Regions from separate parts of the Guyparkeria halopsychrophila genome, predicted to be linked through region 1. Evidence: predicted binding sites of a transcription regulator. Region 1 holds the regulator's gene; each other region holds the start of a gene.
The links. The regulator FliA, encoded in region 1, starts transcription of late flagellar genes. The targets are predictions, from matches to a motif close to GCTAAAGTTNNNNNNNNNNCNGCCGATA.
Positions count from the first base shown of each region.

Region 1 (5,117 bases):
ACATCAATGGCTTGGCGCCGATCGTGCCGGTGATCACGCTGGATCCACAGTTGGAACAGCTCTTGCTTAATAGTACCCAGCGCGGGAATCAGGCCCCCGGAATCGAGCCCGGCCTGGCCGAGCGGCTGCACAAGTCGCTCAAGGATGCGGCCGAGCGTCAGGAGCAGAGTGGCAATCCGGCCATTCTCCTGGTGGCTCCACAGATTCGCAGCTGGCTCTCGCGCATGGTCCGGCATTCGATCCCGACGCTCAGCGTGCTGAGCTATCACGAGATACCGGACAACAAGGAAATACGCGTGGTGGCGAGCGTCGGCAACCAGAACGATGGCTGACAACTCGACCGCACAACCCAACCGCTAAGGGTCTGGTGGATACATGAAAATCAAGCGAATCATCGCCAGTGACATGCGTGAGGCCATGCGCCAGGTGCGGCGCGTGTTCGGTGACGAGGCGGTCATCCTCTCCAACAAGCCGGTCTCCGGCGGGGTGGAGGTGATTGCCGCGATGGACTTCGACGAGAAGGCGATCCAGCTGGCAGCCGCCCAGCAGTCGGCCAGCCGGATTGCCGGGGCCTCGGAGCGGCCAGCGGTCAAGGCCGAGCGCGCCGCGCCGGAACAAGCGCCGCGTCCGGCGCAGCCGACTGCGGCCGAGTCCGAGCGGGACGAGGCCGGCGATACCGCGCCCAAGACCACCGCCGAGATGCTTGCCGAGCGTAGCCGGCGAGCGGAATCGGCTGGTTCGACCGCGTCGGCCGGCGCCGGCAATGCTGCCTCGTCCCCGGGCGAGACCGACGACGACCGCGCCGCGTTCTCCGAGGCGCTGGCCGCCTGGAGCGAGCAGCAGGCCGGCGCGTCCGCCGAGTCCGTTGCGACAGAGGTTGCCGATGAGCCGGTTGCCCGCTCGAGCAAACGAACCCCGTCCCACTGGGACTGGCTGGTCGAGGATCAGGGTGCGGCCGAGGGCCAGCTGTCGACGCTGACCGAGGAGGTGGCGCAGTTGCGAGACCTGTTCGAACGGCAACTGTCGGTAATGGAGTGGCATCGTTTCAGCCAGGCGCACCCCGCCGAGGTCTCGACCGTCCAGCGGCTGCAGGATATCGGGCTGCCGACCGGGCTGGCACGTGATCTTGGTCGTGCCGCGGCCCAGGCCAAGCCCGACCGCGCCTTCGTCGAGGCACTCAAGATGCTGGGCGAGCAGCTCGAGCATCGTGCCGAGGACCCGGTCGAAGCCGGTGGCGTCTATGCCTTCGTCGGCCCGACCGGCGTGGGCAAGACCACCACGCTGGCCAAGCTGGCCGCCCGCGCGGTGCTGCACCGTGGGCGCGACTCGGTGGCGCTGATCAGCACCGATCGCTTTCGCATCGGCGCCCAGGAGCAGTTGCGCAACTACGCGCGTATCCTTAATGTGCCGCTGCATATCGCGCGTGACGAAACGCATCTGGCGCAATTGCTCGAGGCCGTGTCCGATCGGCACCTGGTGCTGATTGACACCTCCGGGATGTCGCAGCGCGACTTTCGTATGATGCAGAAACTCGAGGCCCTGATGGGCGCGGGCGAGGCGGTCAAGCTGCTGCTGGTGCTCTCGGCCAATGCCCAGTACCCGGCACTCGAGGACGTCAAGAAACGCTTCGCCGGGCTGCCTTTGCACGGCACGGTGCTGACCAAACTCGATGAGACCGTCCTGCTCGGCGGCGGCTTGGCTGCCCTGGTGCGCCCGCTGGCCGGTGTCGACGGCGAGCCGCGTCGTCTGCCGCTGGTTTGCGCGGGTGTTGGGCAGCGCGTCCCGGAAGACCTCTGGTTCCCGAAGGCGGCCGATCTGATCAAGCAGGCCCTGGAAATGGGCCAGTCACAACTCGAACACACCGACCGGGATGATCCGCTGTGGATGCTCAATCAAGCCGGATGACAACCCAGCCCGCCATTAGCGGCCACGACCAGGCCGACGGGGCGCGCCACGCCAATGCCAATCGCCCGGTGCGGGTGATCGCCGTGACCAGCGGCAAGGGTGGCGTGGGCAAGACCAATGTCTCGGTCAATCTGTCCGTGGCACTCGCGCGCAGCGGCGAGCGGGTGGTGCTGATGGATGCCGACCTGGGACTCGGGAACGTCGACGTTCTGCTTGGTCTACAGTCGCGGGGCAATTTGTCCCATGTGCTTGCCGGCAAGGCGACCCTCGACGAAATCATGCTCGAAGGCCCCGAGGGCATCGGCATCCTGCCGGCGGCCAGCGGGGTGGCCAGCATGGCCGGCCTGACGGCCGCCGAGAACGCCGGGCTGATCTCGGCCTTCTCCGGCCTGCGCTGGCCGGTCGACACCCTGGTGGTCGACTCGGCCGCGGGCATCGCCGACTCGGTGGTGCGCTTCGCCGAGGCCGCCAGCGAGGTCGTGGTGGTGGTCTGTGACGAGCCGGCCTCGATCACCGATGCCTACGCAGTCATCAAGGTGCTCTCGCGCGAACATGACGTGACCCGCTTCCACGTGGTGGCCAACATGGTGCGTGATGCCGCCGAAGGGCGACGTCTGTTCGAGAAGCTTTCGGTGGCCGCCAAGCGATTCCTCGACGTGACGCTCACCCACATGGGGTCGGTGCCGTTCGACGATTACCTGCGTCGGGCCGTGCAGCGTCAGAAGACCGTCGTTCAGCTTTACGGCGGTGCCAAGTCGACCCAGGCATTCACGGCGATGGCGGACAAGGTCAACCAGTGGCCGGTGCCACGCGGGCCGAAGGGGCAGTTGCAGTTTTTCGTCGAGCGACTGGTGAACAACGCCGAGCTGGACCCCGAGAACCTGTTATGAATGCACGCGCCATGTATCAGAACGTTCAGGCCGGATCGACCGAGGCCCTGGTGGCCAAGCACGCTGATCTGGTCAAGCGGGTGGCCTTTCACCTGCTCGGGCGTCTGCCCTCCCACGTCCAGGCCGAGGATCTGATTCAGGCGGGCATGGTCGGGCTGCTCGATGCCGCCCGCCTGTTCGATGGCGACAAGGGCGCTTCGTTCGAGACCTACGCCGGCTTGCGCATTCGCGGCGCGATGCTCGACGAGGTGCGCCGCAACGACTGGGCACCGCGCTCGGTCTACCGTCGCCAGCGGGAAATCGCGCAGACGGTAGCCGCCATCGAGTCCGACACCGGTCGCGAGGCCCGAGATGCCGAGGTCTGTGAGCGCATGGGCATCACCCTCGACGAATACCACGCCGCCATCAGCGATTCCTCCTCGGTGCACGTGGGCTCGCTGGATCACGGTGGCGAGGGGGAAAACGAGACCTTCGACATCGCCGATCTCAACAGCCAGCAACCCGACGAGGCACTGGCCGAGGGGCATTTTCAGCGCGACCTGGCCGGTTGCATCGATGAACTACCCGAGCGGGAAAGACTGGTGATGTCCCTGTACTATGTCGAGGAACTCAATCAGAAAGAGATCGGCGCGGTGCTCGGCGTGAGTGAATCGCGCGTCTGCCAGATTCACAACAAGGCGATCATGCGGCTCAAGACCGCGATGAACGCCTGGAAATAGCAGGTCGGGTGCGGAAAGGGCTCAATCTTTTCCGGTTGGCGCCGATAGAACCTCATACCCACGTTCGAACAAGGCAATCTGCCTGGTACTGACACACGATCCCAGGGGCGAAAATGGACCGAAACATGAAGATCCTCGTGGTTGACGACTTCTCCACGATGCGTCGGATCATCAAGAACCTCCTCAAGGAGCTTGGCTTCACGAACCTCGAGGAGGCCGACGATGGCCAGACGGCATTGCCACTGCTCAAGCAGGGCAATTTCGATTTCCTCGTGACCGACTGGAACATGCCGGGAATGACCGGCATCGACCTGTTGCGGGCGGTCCGTGCCGACCCGGAGCTCGTCAGTCTGCCGGTGCTCATGGTGACCGCCGAGGCCAAGCGCGAGCAGATCGTGCTCGCCGCCCAGGAGGGCGTGAACGGCTACATCGTCAAGCCGTTCAACGGGGCCACGCTCAAGGCCAAGATCGACAAGATCTTCGAACGCGTCGAATCATAGGGGCGCGGAATGACTCAAGCACGAGAGCATGAATTTCAGCCGGTGGTCGGCCGTGAGAAGCGATTGGCCGACGCCCGCGCCTTGGTCGAGGCGATCGAGAACGAGGACACGCCGGCAGAGGCCCAGCTGATCGGTGAGCTCACCGCCGCCTACTCGGGCAACATCTTCGACGAGGTCGGTCGGATGACGCGCGAGGTCCACGACACCCTCAAGAGCTTTGCCGAGGACGAACGGCTCGGGGTGCTGGCCGAGGACGAGATGCCGGACGCGCGGGACCGCCTGCGCTACGTGATCACCCTGACCGAACAGGCCGCGACCCGCACCTTGTCGATCACCGAGGACGCCACGCCTACGGCCGAGCAGATCGTCGATCGCTCGCAGCGTCTCAAGGACGAACTGGCTAAAGTCGCCGCCAGCGAAGCCGATAACGCTCGCCTGGGGGGAGTGGTCGAGTCGATGTCCCGCTACCTGGACTCGGCCACGACCTGTGGCGAGCGACTCAAGGGTCAGCTCACCGAGATCATGATGGCCCAGGAGTTCCAGGATCTGTCCGGTCAGCTCCTGATGCGGGTGATCGACCTGCTCGAGCAGCTTGAGGAAAAGTTGGTCGGGCTGTTGCAGATTACCGCCCCGGTTCGTGGCGCCAAGGCAGAAGACGGCAAGTCGGCCCCGGCCGAGCGTGCCGAGGATGGCGTCGGGCCGCAACTGCCCAGCGCCGGCGACAACGTGGTCAAGAACCAGGACGACGTCGACGATCTACTCGCCAGCCTGGGTTTCTGACCCGGTCGGTCGAGGGAAATGCCCCGCCTAGCGGGCCGGGCAGGAACGTGGCGCTCCGCGCTGGGGCGTCACAGAGCGAATGAGAGGCAAGCATGGCATTCGAAGCCGACAACGAGCTGTTGCAGGATTTCCTGATTGAGGCCGGTGAACTGCTCAACGGGCTCGATCAACAGCTGATCGAGCTGGAGCAATCGCCCGATGACGCGGACCGGCTCAACTCGGTGTTCCGCGCCTTCCATACGATCAAGGGCGGGGCCGGCTTCCTCGAGGTCCATCCATTGGTGGAAGTCTGTCACCGCGCCGAGGACATCTTCAACCTGCTG
Region 1 covers NZ_JBDODP010000002.1:37,757-42,873, forward strand. The annotation lists gene flhA (flagellar biosynthesis protein FlhA) at 1-332, shown strand, start outside; gene flhF (flagellar biosynthesis protein FlhF) at 376-1,905, shown strand; gene ABGV18_RS01185 (P-loop NTPase) at 1,902-2,795, shown strand; gene ABGV18_RS01190 (RNA polymerase sigma factor FliA) at 2,792-3,514, shown strand; gene ABGV18_RS01195 (chemotaxis response regulator CheY) at 3,628-4,014, shown strand; gene ABGV18_RS01200 (protein phosphatase CheZ) at 4,024-4,794, shown strand; gene ABGV18_RS01205 (chemotaxis protein CheA) at 4,887-5,117, shown strand, end outside.

Region 2 (5,117 bases), 150 kb from region 1:
CGGGCGTCTCGACCCGAGGCTGCGCCTGGGTGTGTGCGACCAGGCACTGGAAATCAACGAGGGGCGCCCGCTCAATCTCAATCGCGGGCACCAGACGGTAAAGGTCAGTTGCCACGGCAACTCGCCCTGGCGCATCTACGTTCCGGTCGAACTCACCCGGCGCCAGCAGGCGGTGGTCGCCGCCCGACCACTGGCTGCCGGTAACGTGCTCAGCCTCGAGGATCTCGATGTGGCAACCGTGGATGCCAACCGCGCCCGACGCCAGTACTACACCGATCCCGCGGAACTTGTCGGCATGAGGGCGACCCAACCGCTACAGTCGGGTCAATTGGTGACCGCGCATAACCTGGGCATCAACGCCGTGGTCGAGCGGGGCGATTTCGTCTCCATCCAGGTCGGCCATGGCGGGTTCGTGGTGGGCTCGACCGGCGAGGCGCAGGCGCGCGCGGGCGTGGGCCAGCGAGTCAAGGTGAAAAACACCGGCTCGGGCATGGTGATCGAAACGGTCGTCATCGACAGTCGCACCGTCGAGGCGATCGGCCACTAAACCGACGACACAAAATCGACGATGATGGCCCGCTTTCAAAAGTATTTAAGTCGGCGCTAAAGTTTTTCGCCAACCGGCCGATGTTCAAGGGCGACAAGACATTTTGAGTTAACCTAGACGCCTGCCAGCCGGGCCCGTGCCAAGGCGCGGACACATTGTCCGAGACAGGAAGGATCAAGCACCATGGCAAACGAAATCAACGGCTTTGGCCCGCGCAATCTGGGCCCGAATGCGTCGCTGGACTCATCCCGCAACCGGGCCGAGTCCAAGGGCGCGAGCCAGCAAGCAACCGGCAACGCGACGACGGGCATCAAGGAGGATGACGCCGTGACTCTCTCCAGTGGGGCTTCCCAGCTCCAGGAAATGGGCCAGGCGTTGGCCGAATCCGCCCCCTTCGATCAGGGCAAGGTCGATCGCATCAAGGACCTGATCAGTCAAGGCGAGTACCAGGTCGATTCCGGTCGCATCGCCGAGAAGCTGCGCCAATTCGAGACGCTGTAATCGCCTAGGCGATCAGGGCGTCGGCTGAACCCGGCACAAGACACCCCGGCGGGATGACCCGAACCGGGGTGCTTCTATTGGGCGCGGACAATTCGTATGCTCACGCTGACTCCACGGCATCCATGAACATCAGGCAGGAACGCCAAGCAGGCTCTCAAAATGACCCAATTCGATACCCGCGCGCCCGCCGATAGAAACACCTCGTCCACCGACTGGCTGGCCGACATGCTCAAGCCGGCCCGGGCCCTGCTTGACGACCACCAGGCACTCGACGCCCTGCTGCGACGTCAGGAAACCCCGTCACTCGACGAGTTCGACCAGGTCTTTGCCCAGATCCGTGACCACAATCAGGCACTGGCCGAGGCCGAGCAGGCTCGACTGGAGTGGTTGGCGGCCGCAGGCGAGACCGACACGCAAACGGCACTGGAACGCGAGGACGCGTCGGCCCGCGCCACCTGGGAAGAACTGAAGGACATCGCCCGCCGCTTCCGTGACCTCTCGGAGGCCAACCTGATGGCGCTGCGGCGCATCGATCATTTCCTCGGTGAACGGATCGACTTCCTGATCCAGCGCGACGAGCCGGCCGGCTCGCTCTACACCGCCGGCGGCACCGAGCGCAACGCCGGCAATCGTGGCCGAACGCTGGGCGACGCCTGAGAGATCAAGCCTCTCGCTCGAGCAATAGCGAGCGGCTCTCACCCGCCCGCGTTTCGCGGCTCACGACAAACCCATCCGGAAGCCTCAGGGACTCGAGCGCCGCCCCCTCGACAAACACCCGCGCATCCTCGGCCAGCCAGGACGCGTCAGCCAGGGCATCCAGTGCCCCCTGCAGCAAATCCGGCTGACGGAACGGCGGGTCGAGAAAGACCAGATCGATCGGCCCGTCCAGCGTTTCGGGCACCGAAGCCAACCAATGCCGGGCATTCATGGCCCACACCGAGAATCGTTCCGGCGAGGCATCGAGGCGGGCCAGGTTCTCTTCCAGTGCCCCGGCCACCCGCGCCGATCGCTCGACGAATCCCACCCAGGCCGCCCCTCGTGAAAGTGCCTCGATGCCCAGCACGCCGCTGCCGGCAAACAGGTCGAGCACGCGCCATCCCGGCACGCTCTGCCCCAACCAGTTGAACAGCGTCTCGCGCACGCGGTCGGGTGTGGGGCGCAAGTCACGCGCCGATGGAAAGCGCAGGCGCCGGGACCGCCATTCCCCGCCGATAACGCGCACCTGCTCGCCGCGCGCCGGACCTCGCCCCTTGGGGGTACTGGGCATGAAGACTCTCCTTGCCGATCACTGATGGATGATGGGCCGAAGCCCTTTGGCCGCTGCCGGTGGCCCGTGACCGGGGCCGCCGAGCAATGGCTGCATGATAAACTCCGTTGGCGCCACGCGGGGCACCGCTGCGCCCTGCCAATCATCGGCCGCGAACCCAGGTACCATCGATTCCATGTTCGGATTTCTCAAACGCAAGAAGCGCAAGAACGAAGCCGCCGAGGTCCAAGACGAAGCCTCCCAGGAGAGCACCGCGGCCACCAAGGCCGGTGACGCCACCCCTGCCCCGGCCGAACCGACTGCCGACACCAACCTGTCGGCCCCGCCCGCACCTGAGCCGCCGCCCGAAATGGCCCGACCGGCCAAGCCCGCCGTGGCCGACGAAGAACCGGCTGCCGAGCCAGAACCGAATGGTGACAGCCTGCGTCAGGAATCCGTCGCCCAGCCGGCACCCCCCAGCAAAGCGCCCGCCGTGGCGACCTCCAAGCCGGAGCAATCCGGCTCGCTGTTCAGTCGACTGGCCAAGACCCGGTCGGGGCTGACCGAGGGGCTGGGCGATCTGTTCCTCGGCAAGAAACAGATCGACGATGATCTGATCGAGGAACTGGAAACGCGGTTGATCATGGCCGACGTGGGTCAGGCGACGACGGCAGCCCTGATCGCCGAGTTGACCGACGAGGTCAGCCGCAAGCACGTCAACGATCCCGAGCACCTGTTCGAAACCCTCCACCGCCTGATGGTCGAGCGCCTTGAGGCGGCTCAGCCAGCCGAGCCACCGGCACGCCGGCAACCGGGGCGGCCACACGTGATGGTGGTCTGCGGCATCAACGGCGGCGGCAAGACCACCAGCATCGGCAAACTCGCGCATCGCTTCAAGGCCGAGGGTCGTGACGTGACACTGGCCGCTGCGGACACCTTCCGCGCCGCCGCGGTCGAGCAACTGATCAGTTGGGGCGAGCGCAATAATGTGCGCGTGATCGGCGAGCCGGGCCGCGGCGATCCCGCCTCGGTCGCCTTCGACGCCGTGAGCTCGGCCAAGGCGCGCAGCAGCGACCTGTTGATCGTCGACACCGCCGGGCGGTTGCACACACAATCGGGCCTCATGGACGAACTCGGCAAGCTGATCCGCGTGATCTCCAAGGCCGAACCCGAGGCCCCCGACGAGGTGCTGCTGGTGATTGATGCGAGCATCGGTCAGAACGCACTGGTGCAGGCCCGGCAGTTCAACCAGGCCGTGAAGCTCACCGGCCTGATCGTCACCAAGCTCGACGGCACGGCTAAGGGCGGCATCGTGTTCGCGATCGCCGACGAACTCGGCCTGCCGATTCATTTCATCGGCGTGGGCGAGAAGGCCGAGGACCTGCGCCCATTCGAGCCGCGCGCCTTCGTCGATGCCCTGCTCGACCGTCAACCGGACTGAGGCACGGGCGCCTCCAAAACCGTCATGAGCAAGTTCGAGTGCCAGTTCAGAGTGCAAGGAGCCGCGCAGTGAGCGACGAGACATATCAAATTGATAGGCGGATGCAGGCCATCCGTGGCCTGCCTGCTTCGCACGCGCCCCGCACGCCCCGCTTTGCTCCCCGCAAAGCGGTAGGAGCGAACGAGCACGCGACGCCGCAATCGAACGGCGCAATAGGTTTTCGAGGTGCCCGCTGTAATGATTGAGTTCGCCAATGTATCCCGCCGCTACGCCAACGGACAATTCGGCCTGCAGGACATCAACTTCCGTCTGCCCGCCGGTCGAATGGCGTTTCTTACCGGCCATTCCGGGGCCGGCAAGTCGACACTGCTGCGCCTGATACCGGCGCTCGACCGCCCCACCTCGGGCAAGGTGCTGATCGGCGGCTACGATCTCAACAAGATGGGACGGCACCAGTACCCAAAGCTGCGCCGGCAGATCGGCGTGGTGTTCCAGGACCATCACCTGCTGACCGACCGGCCCGTGTACGACAACGTCGCCCTGCCACTGCAGGTCTCCGGCTATTTGCCCGGTGACGTCCGGCGGCGCGTCGATGCCGCGCTCGACAAGGTCGGGCTGCTGGGCCGGCAACGCGCCCGGATCGAGGAGCTCTCCGGCGGCGAGCAACAGCGGGTCAACATCGCCCGGGCGCTGGTCAACCGGCCACGCATTCTCTTGGCCGACGAACCCACCGGTAACCTCGACCCCGAGCTGTCACGCGACATCTTCGACCGCTTCTTCGAATTTCACGCCGTCGGCGTGACCGTGCTGATCGCCAGTCACGACATCGAGCTGCTCAAGCAATACCCCGTGCCGCGTATCGCCCTCAACGAAGGGCGCATCAGCGCCTTCGAGGAGGCCGAATCATGAGCGGGCCGACAACCAGCGACGCTCGCGGCAACAGCGAGAAAAGCCGCCGCCCACTCGCGGCCTGGCGGCGCCATCATCGCCAGTGCCTGCGCGGCGCCTTTGCGCGACTGATCCGCCGCCCGGTCGGCGCCTGGGCAACCATCCTGGTACTGGGCGTGGTGCTCAGCCTGCCGGCCCTGGTGATGACCCTTGGCCACCAGGTCGAGCGACTGGGCGCCATCTGGATGAGCGATGCCGCCCGCATGGACATCTACCTCGCCACCGATACCGACGAGGACGCACGCGGGACGCTACGCGACTGGCTCGACCGACAGGCCACCGTGGCCGAGCAGCGCGTCATCCCGCCCGCGGAGGGTCTGGCGGCACTGACCGAACGACTGCACATCGATGGCATGGACGCACTCGAGTCCAATCCGTTGCCCTGGGTGATCGAACTGACCTTGAGCGACGCGCGCACCGACACCCGCCTGGCC
Region 2 covers NZ_JBDODP010000002.1:191,613-196,729, reverse strand. The annotation lists partial or broken gene flgA (flagellar basal body P-ring formation chaperone FlgA) at 1-547, shown strand, start outside; gene flgM (flagellar biosynthesis anti-sigma factor FlgM) at 731-1,048, shown strand; gene flgN (flagellar export chaperone FlgN) at 1,208-1,705, shown strand; gene rsmD (16S rRNA (guanine(966)-N(2))-methyltransferase RsmD) at 1,710-2,315, opposite strand; gene ftsY (signal recognition particle-docking protein FtsY) at 2,491-3,735, shown strand; gene ABGV18_RS01940 (ATP-binding cassette domain-containing protein) at 3,973-4,644, shown strand; gene ABGV18_RS01935 (permease-like cell division protein FtsX) at 4,641-5,117, shown strand, end outside.
Region 2: the regulator FliA is predicted to act here: its motif matches at 603-630, upstream of flgM (flagellar biosynthesis anti-sigma factor FlgM).

Region 3 (5,117 bases), 130 kb from region 1:
TCGCTGGGGCAGCCGACATTGAGATTGATCTCGTCATAGCCCCACTCGGCCCCGAGCCGTGCCGCCGTTGCCAGGGCCTGCGGATCGGAGCCGCCCAGTTGCAGGGCGACCGGGTGCTCGCTGGCATCAAAGCGCAGGTGGCGTTCGATATCGCCGTGGAGCAGGGCGCCGGTGGTGACCATTTCCGTGTACAGCCGCGCATGTCGGCTCAGTTGCCGGGCCAGGAAGCGATAGTTCCTGTCAGTCCAGTCGAGCATCGGGGCAATGCAGAAGCGCCAGGGGTTAGGCGGCTGCGTTGTGGCGTTGGCGGTTGGTGGGATCGGATCGGTCATGACGGCATGTGATTCTCGCAGGGAGCGGCATTGTAGCGGTGGTGGCGCCTGACGTCAGGGCAGCAGGGCCTTGATGATCGCGCTCACACCCGCAATCGCCGCGATGCCGAGGATGATCGGCCGCAAGGCGCCGAACGGGATGCGATTGACCAGGTGGCCCGAGACAAGGAACCCCGCGAGCGTACCCGGCAGGAGGGTCGCGAACAGCCACCATTCGCGTGAACCGATAAAACCACTGAAGAACAGCGCCACGGCACTGGCCAGACTGGCGAACAGGAAGAAGGCCGAGAGATTGGCGCGCACCAATGGGCCATGCTGGTTTTGGTAGATCAGGGCGATCGGCGGCCCACCCACCGCGGTGATGGTGCCCATGTAGCCCGACGCGGCCCCGGCCATCACGCTATTGCGCGGATTGAGGGCCGGGTGAAGGCCGACCACGCTCAACAGCACGGCCAGCAGGATCAGGATGCCGAAGGCCAGTTCGAAGCCCCGCGCGCTCAGAAAGGCCAACGTGACCACCGCCAATAGGGTGCCGGCGATGTCGCCGCCGATGGCGAAACGCACCGGGCGGAAGCTCAAGCTCGATCGACTGCGCCACAGGATCAGGATGGTCAGCAACACCGCGTTGAGAATCAGCGGCCCGGGCAGGAACAGCGGGCTGATCAGAAACAGCAACGGTGCCGACAGGGTGCCGATGCCGTAACCGGCCAGTCCTTGCAGGAACGCGCCGGCGAAAATGGCGAGGTTGGCCAGCAGCAACTGAAGCAGGGTGATGTCGTCCACGGGACCTTCTCTCGGGCTGGCAACGAACAATCCCCGGCGGGGCCGGGGATGACGGAACCCTTGGCCTACCGCTCCAGCGGCGCTGCCAATGGCGGGCCCGGATCAGGCGCAGGTGGTGATCTGAGCGCCGCCCTGACCGATCGAGCCGATCAACGGCGCCATTGCCTGTTCCTGCCTCTTCATCGCCTGTTTCTGTGTGCGCACACCCACTTGCTGTGCCCGTTGTGCGTTCACCATGGCCAATCAATTTGCAGGTTGTCGGCAGCGGGCATCGCGTCGGCCATGGTAGCTCTTCCGTCGCAATCTCTGCTTATGGGCGCATCACAAATCGTGAGTCGGCCCGACGCACGCGCAGTGTACTCTCCGGCGTCTTCAAATTCGCCCCCGCTGAAATGGCGCTGCGGCCGGCTTTTATATGGTTTCGCTTATTTGCATGGGTTGGCTAAAGAGTGGCCGGCCTCGGCCGAAAAGCCGATCGAATCACATTCTCGCAAGCCCTCGGTCTCAAGGAGTCGTAATGAACCGGTTGAACAACACCACCAAGATCCTGCTGGCGTTTGCCGTGTCCGCCGTACTGTTCATCGGTGCGCTCGGCTACGCGCTGTTCCAGATGGATTCCATCTCCGAGCGGTATTTGCAGGTTCAGCAACAGGACAACGCCCGCGTCGCGGCGTTGCAGGACATCATGAGCAATGGCCTGCTGGGTGGCGTGGCGACCCGCAACAAGGTCTTCCGTCCCAATCTGGAGGCCGCAATCAAGGTCACCCGCATGACCGACGAGGTCGTTCGCGCGGCATTGGCCGAGGCGCGATCACTGACGTCCAAGGGCAATGCCGAGGCCCAGGGCTTGCTGGATGACATCGAGACCCGCTGGCAGCGGGTGATGGCGGCTCGCCTGGCGGTGTTCGATCAGGTCAATGCCGGCAACATCGAGCGCGCCCAACAGATACTGGTGCAGGACGAGCATCCCGACTGGCAGCAGATCCGCAAGAACATCCAGGCGCTGATCGCGACGGCCAAGGAGAGGGAGGATGCGCGTACCGAGGCGGCCGAGACGCACATGATCGAGGCGCGCGCAGCGACGTTGTTCATCGGGGCCGTGGCACTTGCCTTGGGGATCTTCCTGTTGGTGCTGGTGATGGCCACCTTCACCCGACGCATCCATCACGTGCTTCGCGCGATGGAGGACATCGCCGAGGGCGAGGGCGATCTGACCCGTCGCCTGCCGGTGACCGGCAACGACGAGTTCGCCAAGCTATCGCGCGGCTTCAATCGGTTCGTCGAGCGCATCCACAACCTGGTCCACGAGATCACCGACTCCACTGGCCAGCTCGCGGCCTCGGCCGAGGAAATGTCGATGATCACGCGCCAGTCGCGCGAGAGCACGCACGAGCAGAACGAGCAGACCCAGATGGTGGCCTCGGCGATCGAGGAACTGACCGCCACCACGCGCGAGATCGCCGAGAACACCAATCAGACCGCCAGTGCCTCCAACGAGACCGAAGAGGTCACGCACAACGGTCAACAGGCACTCAAGCGCTCGATGGATACCGTGCATGAGCTGATGGGCTCGATGCGCAATACCGCCGAATCGATCGGCGAGCTCGAGTCGCAGACCAAGGACATCGGCAAGGTGCTGGATGTCATCCAGGGCGTGGCCGAGCAGACCAACCTCTTGGCGCTGAATGCGGCGATCGAGGCGGCCCGCGCCGGCGAGCAGGGCCGAGGCTTCGCGGTCGTGGCCGAGGAGGTGCGCAACCTCGCCAGCCGCACGCAGCAGTCCACCGAGGAGATCAAGGGCATCATCGACGGCCTGCGTGATCGGGCGCATCGGACCGTCGAGGCGATGGAAGTCAGCCAGACCCAGGGCAAGGCCACGCTCGATGCGGTCAACGAGACCGACGAGTCGCTGGACGCGGTGGTGCGCCACGTCAATCACATCAACGAGATGACCATGCAGATCGCGACCGCCGCCGAGGAGCAGTCGGCCACGGTCGAGGAGGTCAACCGCAACCTCGAGCGCATTCGCGCCAAGAGCGAGGAGCTCGACGATGCCTCGCAGCAGGTATCCACCGCTGGCGGCGATCTCACCCGGTTGTCGGCAAACCTGGATGGCCTGGTCAATCGCTTCAAGACCTGACGCGATATCGGCGGCACCACGAACGAAGGCCGGCACGTGTTGCCGGCCTTTTTCGTAGCTGTGTCCGTGGGACCGTGTCGGTGGTCACGCCTGAGGGGCGGGCCGATCAACGATTGAGGTAATGCCGTGCTCTGTGGTTGGGCTCAGGGGCTGCCGTCGACCCGTAGCCGCGGCTTGACGATCAGAGGGGCCCGCGGCCCAGGCGTCGAACGAATGGCACCCGTCGCCAGAGGCTGGGCCGGGTGTCGGTCAGATCTCGGCAGGTCTCGCAGTGGCCGGCACGCGGTCGGCGGGAGGTGAGTGGTTCGATGCGCAATTGCGGCGACGGCCCGCGCCCCGGCTCCCACGCCGACAGGGGCTCCTCGTGGATCATCACGTCGGCGCCGGGGAAGGTGCGCAGCAGCTTGGTCTCGACCTCGTCGCCGATCTGGTGGGCGCGGTCGAGGTCGATGTGATTGTCCAGGTAGAGGTACAGCTGGATGATCATGGTCTGTCCCGCCAGCCGGGTGCGGATCTGGTCGACGGCATGTACGGACGGGTGGGTGGTGGCGATCTGGGCGATGCGCATCTCGGTGCCGTCGAGCACCTCGCGGTCCATCAGGTGATCGAGCGCCTCCCGGCCGACTTTCCAGGCGCTATAAAGAACGAAAACACCCACCAGGGCGCCGAAGACCGGGTCGATCCAGGTCAGGCCGTAGCCGGCGAGAATCAGCACGGCGATGGTCGAGGCATTGACCAGGAAGTCCATGCTGTAGTGCGCGGCGTCGGCCTTGATGGCCGGTGAGCGCGTCTTGATGATCACGTAGCGCTGGAAGGTGATCAGGGCGAGGGTTGCCACCATCGAGAAGATCATCACTGCCACGCCCCAGTTGACCGCATCGATCTCCTGCGGGCGAATCAGGCGTTGCAGGGCCTCGATCAGCAGGAACACACCGGAGCCGGCGATAAAGGTCGCCTGGGCCAGGGCGGCCAGCGGTTCGGCCTTGCCGTGACCGTAGCGATGGTCCTCGTCGGGTGGCTGCAACGCGATGCGCACCGCCACCAGCGTGACCAGCGAGGCCAGCAAGTCCATGGTCGAATCGATCAGCGAGGCCAGCATGCTCACCGAATTGGTGGTGATGGTCGCCGCGAGCTTGAGCGCGATCAACGTCAGGGCCAGCGTCACCGAGGCGGTGGTGACCATGCGCAGCAGCTTGGCGTGTGGATTGGACATCGGGGAATCGTCGCCTTGTCGGGGGTGCGGCCTTGCCACCGGCGGCTCGTCGGGCCGGCGGGAAAGTTAGTCAAGACTAATACCGAACTGAATTGGTCCCATTTTAATGCACCCCGGCGCGGACCGCCAGCCCGTCGTTGCAGGGCGTCTGTGTTGGCAGGGCCGAACTGCCCCGCGGTGCGCCGGACTTGGGTGCTTTGGCCGGCTCGTCTACCATCGTCACACCCTTCGTTCGCCGGGATGTCTCCATCGATGGCTCCAAAACCTACGGCCCCAAAGTCAGGGACGCAGCAAACGTCCTCGCCGCCACCTGCCGGTTGCCCGGTCACGCGCATCGGCATTACCGGGCTGTCCGGTGCCGGCAAGTCGACCCTGATTACCGCCATCATCAATCACCTGGAGAATGCCCGGCGCGGCGCGGTGTCGGAGCAGGCCGGGCTGGCCGCCATTCGCCATGGCCGCTGGCATCGCGAGATCGAGCGTGCCTTCGATTACGACCATGCCCTGACCGCGCTGACTGGCCATCCGCCGACCTGGCCCGAATCCACCCGCGACTGGTCGATCGCCCGCCTGACACTGGATTACGAGCGGCGCTGGTACTCCCTGAGGTCTCGGCGGCGCTGCCTGGAGTTGTTCGACTACCCGGGCG
Region 3 covers NZ_JBDODP010000002.1:170,628-175,744, forward strand. The annotation lists gene dusA (tRNA dihydrouridine(20/20a) synthase DusA) at 1-332, opposite strand, end outside; gene ABGV18_RS01840 (sulfite exporter TauE/SafE family protein) at 387-1,115, opposite strand; gene ABGV18_RS01845 (hypothetical protein) at 1,218-1,352, opposite strand; gene ABGV18_RS01850 (methyl-accepting chemotaxis protein) at 1,633-3,255, shown strand; gene ABGV18_RS01855 (cation diffusion facilitator family transporter) at 3,437-4,468, opposite strand; gene ABGV18_RS01860 (YcjX family protein) at 4,721-5,117, shown strand, end outside.
Region 3: the regulator FliA is predicted to act here: its motif matches at 1,557-1,584, upstream of ABGV18_RS01850 (methyl-accepting chemotaxis protein).

Region 4 (5,117 bases), on a different contig from region 1:
AAGCACGGCTATTGGACGTGGGTGGCTCCCGTCGCCGTGATTTGTCGATGGAGCGATGGGCTTTTCGGTTAGTCGATCGGTCGTGGGGGGAAGCCCGAGTCAGCGCCTGTGTTCCAGGACGATGCCGTGGGCTGGGGAAGTCGAAGTCGGGGACGGCCGCTGGTACGGCCTTCGCGGGCGAGGCCTGCTCCCACAAGGGCACAGGTGGCGATTTCACCGTGGGAGCTTGCCTTGCAAGCGAATCGCGCGAGACGCGCGAGTCCTGATTAACCGATCGGGCGAATAGTCCGTGGCTTTGCGGGGCGCCTATTGCGGTAGAAGGCTGCTCAAGTGTCCCGTGACCCGCCCACACCCTCAGTCGCGTGGGCAATCCGCCAGCGCTGCAGCCAGTGTGGGATAGCGCGGCTGCCAGCCCAGCCCGCGCTGAATGGCGCTGGCGTCGACACGGCGGGATTCGCTCAGGAATTCGCGGGCCATGGGGCTGGCCTGCTCGAGGATGGTCGCCAGCGGGGCCTCCGGGGGTTGTGGCAGGTCGAAGTGCGCGGCGATCTGGCGGTAGGTGACGTTCACCGGGGTGGGGTGATTGTCGGAGACATTGAAGGTGCCGGTAACGGGCTGGCCTGTCTCGATTCGATCGACCAGCAGACGCAGGATGTCGGCGAGATCCTCGGCGTGGATGCGGTTGGACCACGGTGCCTCGCGGCCGGCAGGCACGGGCGTGCCCTGGCGGACCTTTTCCACGGGCAGCCGATCGCAGGCGTAGATGCCGGTCACGCGCAGCGTACAGGTGGGGATGTGGAGATCTCGCGCGTACTGTTGGCACCGGGTTTCGGCATCCAGTCGACGCCGACCCCGGTCATGCGCGGGGGCCGGTGGTGTCGCCTCATCCACCCAATCGCCGCCGTGATCGCCGTAGACGCCGGTGGTGCTGATATAGACCAGGCCCGCGGGCGGTTGCGTCGCCCCGGCCAGCCAGCTCGCGAGACGCGAATCGGCCTGCCCCTCGCGGGGTGGCGGGGCGAGGTAGACCCAGGTCGCGTTTTCCGGCGTGGCCTCAAGCGGGATGGCAGTCTCGTCGTCCAGGTCGATCGGGCAGGTGGCCCATTTGCCAAGGCGCCCCTCGGGGCGTTCTATCTGATGCCGAGCAATGGCGACGAGATCATGATCCGCCAGTCGATTGGCGAGTCGCTGCGCGATATCGCCATAGCCGATCAGGACAACGGAGGTGCGATTGGGTCGAGCGTTGGATTGCATGCGATGGATCGTCGTTGAGTTTGTGGTCGGGGCATCCAGCCTAGCCGCTGTTCCTCGCGCCTGCACGCGTGGAACAGCCGTGGCCAGGCTTGGCAGTGCCCGCTTGGCAGTGCCCCGCTTGATTCCCAGGCAGCATAAAAAGACCCGCCGTGAGGCGGGTCGCTGCATTTCGGCCTTGGCGCTGGCTGTGCTTAGAGCTTGAAGCGCGCGAGTCGGGCCTGCAGTTCCTCGGCCAACCGGGCGAGTTCGGCCGAGGCCGTCTTGGTCTGGGTGGCGCCCTGTGCCGACTCCTCGCTGATCTGCGAGATGGTCTGGACGTTGCGGTTGACCTCCTCGGCCACGGCGCTCTGCTGCTCGGCGGCACTGGCGATCTGGAAGTTCAGGTCGTTGATGCCGTTGACCCCCTGGGCGATCTCGCCCAGGGCCGCCTCGGTTTCCGACATCGCCTGGGTGCTGTGACCCACCTGGTTGTGGGCGCGCTGCATGGCGGACACGGCGGCGTTGGAACGTGATTGCAGCCGCTCGACCATGCCGTGGATCTCCTCGGTGGAGCCCTGGGTGCGCGAGGCCAGCGCGCGAACTTCCTCGGCGACCACGGCGAAACCGCGACCGTGTTCGCCGGCACGGGCCGCCTCGATGGCGGCGTTGAGCGCCAGCAGGTTGGTCTGGTCGGCAATCGCGCCGATTACGTCCAGCACCTTGCCGATTTCTTCGGACTCGGCCTTGAGCGAATCGATGGTGTCCGAGGACTGGCGGATCTCGTCGGAGAGGATGCCCACGGCGTTGACGGCATTGCCGAGGATGGTCTGGCCATGCTTGGCCGAGTCGTTGGCGGTCTGGGCGCTTCGGGAGGCGTCCGAGGCATTGCGGGCCACGTCCTCGACGGTCGCGGTCATTTCGTTCATGGCCGCGGCGACCTGCTCGATTTCCTGCATCTGCCGTGCGACGCCGCGATCGGTCTGCTCGGAGACGGCCGAGGTCTCTTCGGCGGCTGAGGCAAGTTGCTCGGAGGCCTCGCCGATGCGCTTGAGGGTGTCACGCAACGACTCTCGCGCGGTGTTCATGTGCGTGATGATGTCAGCGATCTCGTCGCGGCTGTCGAGTTGCACCGGCTCGTTGAGGTTGCCCTCGGCGAAGTTGGTGGCAAAGCGGTCGGCCGCCTTCAGGCCACGGGTGACGCCATGGATGATCCAGGCGGCGATAACGATGATGATCAGCACGTTGATCACGGTGATACCGATCGAGATCATCACGTCCTGCTCGACCCGCTCGCTGGTGCGTGCAAGCTCTTCTTCCATGTTGCCACGCAGGATGCCCTCGTACTCGCTCGCGGCCTGCTCGAAGCGCGGCAATACCTCGGTGAGGGTGAGGATCAGCAGGGCCTGGGCGCCGATGTAGTTACCTTCCTCGAGCTTTTCGATCAGCGGCAGGAAGGCGACGTTGACCAGTTCGTCCTGGGTGGCGAACAGTGCCTGCTGCGCCTCGTTGGATACGGTCTGGCGGTGCTCGATGGCGGCGATCTTGGCGTTGACTTCCTTCAATGCCGCGAGGTTCTCGCGGATGATATCCATGTGCTGGTCGATGCCGTGGGCGTGCATCGCGGCGGTGCTCCCCTGCGGATCGTGTTGCAGGGCCAGCAGCGACTGCGTGGTTATCTGATTGAGCAACTGCACCGACGTGCCGACGTAGTCGATCGGCATGATGCGCAAATCGTGGTTCTTCTCGGCGAGTTCATGCCCCTTGAGTTCGGCATAGATACCGAAAAGGCTGGTGCCGACGGTAGCTGCGCCGGCGAGGACCACGAGAAGGATGAGTTTGGCCTTGATCGTCATGGTGGTGGCAATGCTCCTAATGGTGGCTTGAGTCGCCCTGCCGTCACTCCGGCAAACACCAGCGCGCGGGTCAATGAAGTGACGCGGCGGTGAGGGGCTCTCGCTCGTCTTGTTGGTTCTATCGGTCGACCGGCGCCCGACTTTAGCGAGGCGTGTGACTTTTCGTCCACGGCGGTGCGCGCGGAGGTAGTTCTAGCCAGAACCGTGCCTAGGGTTAAAGTGCGGGTAGATAGTTGTTTTTCGGCAAGCGACGCCAACCGCGCCGATCGAGGGTCAATGGTTTGACGTCCGCTTTGGGTTCAGTGGCGTCATAAAAAAGCCCCGCGCCAATGCCTGGTCGCGGGGCTTGCCGTCGTCGAGCGTGGGGATCGGTTAACGCCCGCTTTGCTCGATTGCTTGCAGCATGATGTTTGCCGGACGATAGCCGGGCATGGCCGCCCCGTTGGGCAGGATGGTGTACGGGGTGCCGCTCATGCCGAGGCGATTGGAGAGCGCCAGGTTCTCTTTGATCATGTCGTTGTGGCAGGCCTCGGCGTCGACCGAGTCGCCCTTCATGGCGCGTTCGAGCGCCTCTTTCGGGTCATCCGCGCACGCGACCTTCGAGGAGACCTCGAAGCCCTTCGAGCCCGGTCCCTGCCGCGGCGTGAGGATGTAGGTCACCTCGACGCCGGCCTCACGCAGTTTCGGCAGTTCCTTGTGGAGCTTGTCGCAGAACGGGCAGGTCGGGTCGGTCAGGATGGTGATCGCGTGCCTGGTGTCGCCGTCGGCGGGATAAACGAGCTTGCGCTCCGCCGAAACGTCCTTGAGGTATACCAGGCGTTGTGACTGCTGTTTGGCCTGCGTCAGGTTCTGCTGGTTTGCCACGTCGATCAGGTCGCCGGCGATCAGGTATTTGCCGTCGCCCGTGAGGTAGGCGATCTGGCCGTTGGAGGTGAGTTCGTAGATGCCCTTGGCGGGTGTCTCCTCGATCGAGTCGATCGGTACGCCCGGCATGTGCTTCTGGATGCTGGCGGTGATCGCTTCCTTGCTGTCGGCCAGAACCGCGGTGGTCGGCAAGGCCAGGGCAAAAGCCAGTGGCAGGGCGGTCAGGCCGCAACGGGTGGCAAGCGGAAAACGGGTGTTTCGCATCGTGTAATCAACCTGGGTTTGTATGGTCATGTCCGGATTGCTGAGCCGGAGGCTCGACTTGGAGTGTCGAGTGTCGTCAGGGTTCCATTGTGTCATTAGTGAGTCGCCGGGAGAATTCGAACGTTGATTTGTGGAGTGCCGCGGGCGATTTGGCAAGGCGTCTCTCATAAGGACTGATTGGTGCCCCACCGCCGCTGAAATGGCGTCAGCCGCGTGGGTGGTGCTCGGCGTGCAGGGCCTGCAGGCGAGCGGTGGCGACGTGGGTGTAGATCTGGGTGGTCGACAGATCGGCATGTCCCAGCAGCATCTGCAGGGCGCGCAGGTCGGCCCCGTGATTGAGCAGGTGCGTGGCAAAGGCGTGTCGCAGGGTGTGGGGCGAGGGCAGGCGCGCCATCCCGGCGTGGCGGGCATGGTGCTTGAGCCGGTACCAGAAGGCCTGGCGTGTCAGGGGGGTGGCGCGATTGGTGACGAACACCGCGGCGGCCTGCCGCTCGCCCAGCATGGCCGGTCGGGCCTCGTTGAGGTAACGGTGTAGCCAGTCGATCGCCTCGTCGCCGATCGGTACCAGGCGTTCGCGACCGCCCTTGCCCGTGATGCGCGCCAGGCCGCGGACGAGGTGGATCTCGTTAAGCGTGAGATTGACCAGCTCTGAAACCCGCAGGCCGGTGGCATAGAGCGTCTCGAGCATGGCCCGGTCGCGCAGGCCCAGCGGCGAGCTCGTGTCCGGCGCATTGAGCAGGGCCTCGACGTCGGCCTCGCTGAGATCGACCGGCAGGGCGCGCGGCCGGCGCGGTGCGGGCAGGTCAGTCGCCGGGTTGGGCCGGATCAGGCCCTCGCGATTGGCCCAAGCGTAGAAGCGGCGCAGGGCGGAACGCATGCGGCCTACGGAGCGCGGGGCCGCGC
Region 4 covers NZ_JBDODP010000004.1:89,067-94,183, forward strand. The annotation lists gene ABGV18_RS03155 (NAD-dependent epimerase/dehydratase family protein) at 355-1,254, opposite strand; gene ABGV18_RS03160 (methyl-accepting chemotaxis protein) at 1,446-3,086, opposite strand; gene ABGV18_RS03165 (disulfide isomerase DsbC N-terminal domain-containing protein) at 3,459-4,244, opposite strand; gene xerD (site-specific tyrosine recombinase XerD) at 4,420-5,117, opposite strand, start outside.
Region 4: the regulator FliA is predicted to act here: its motif matches at 3,206-3,233, upstream of ABGV18_RS03160 (methyl-accepting chemotaxis protein).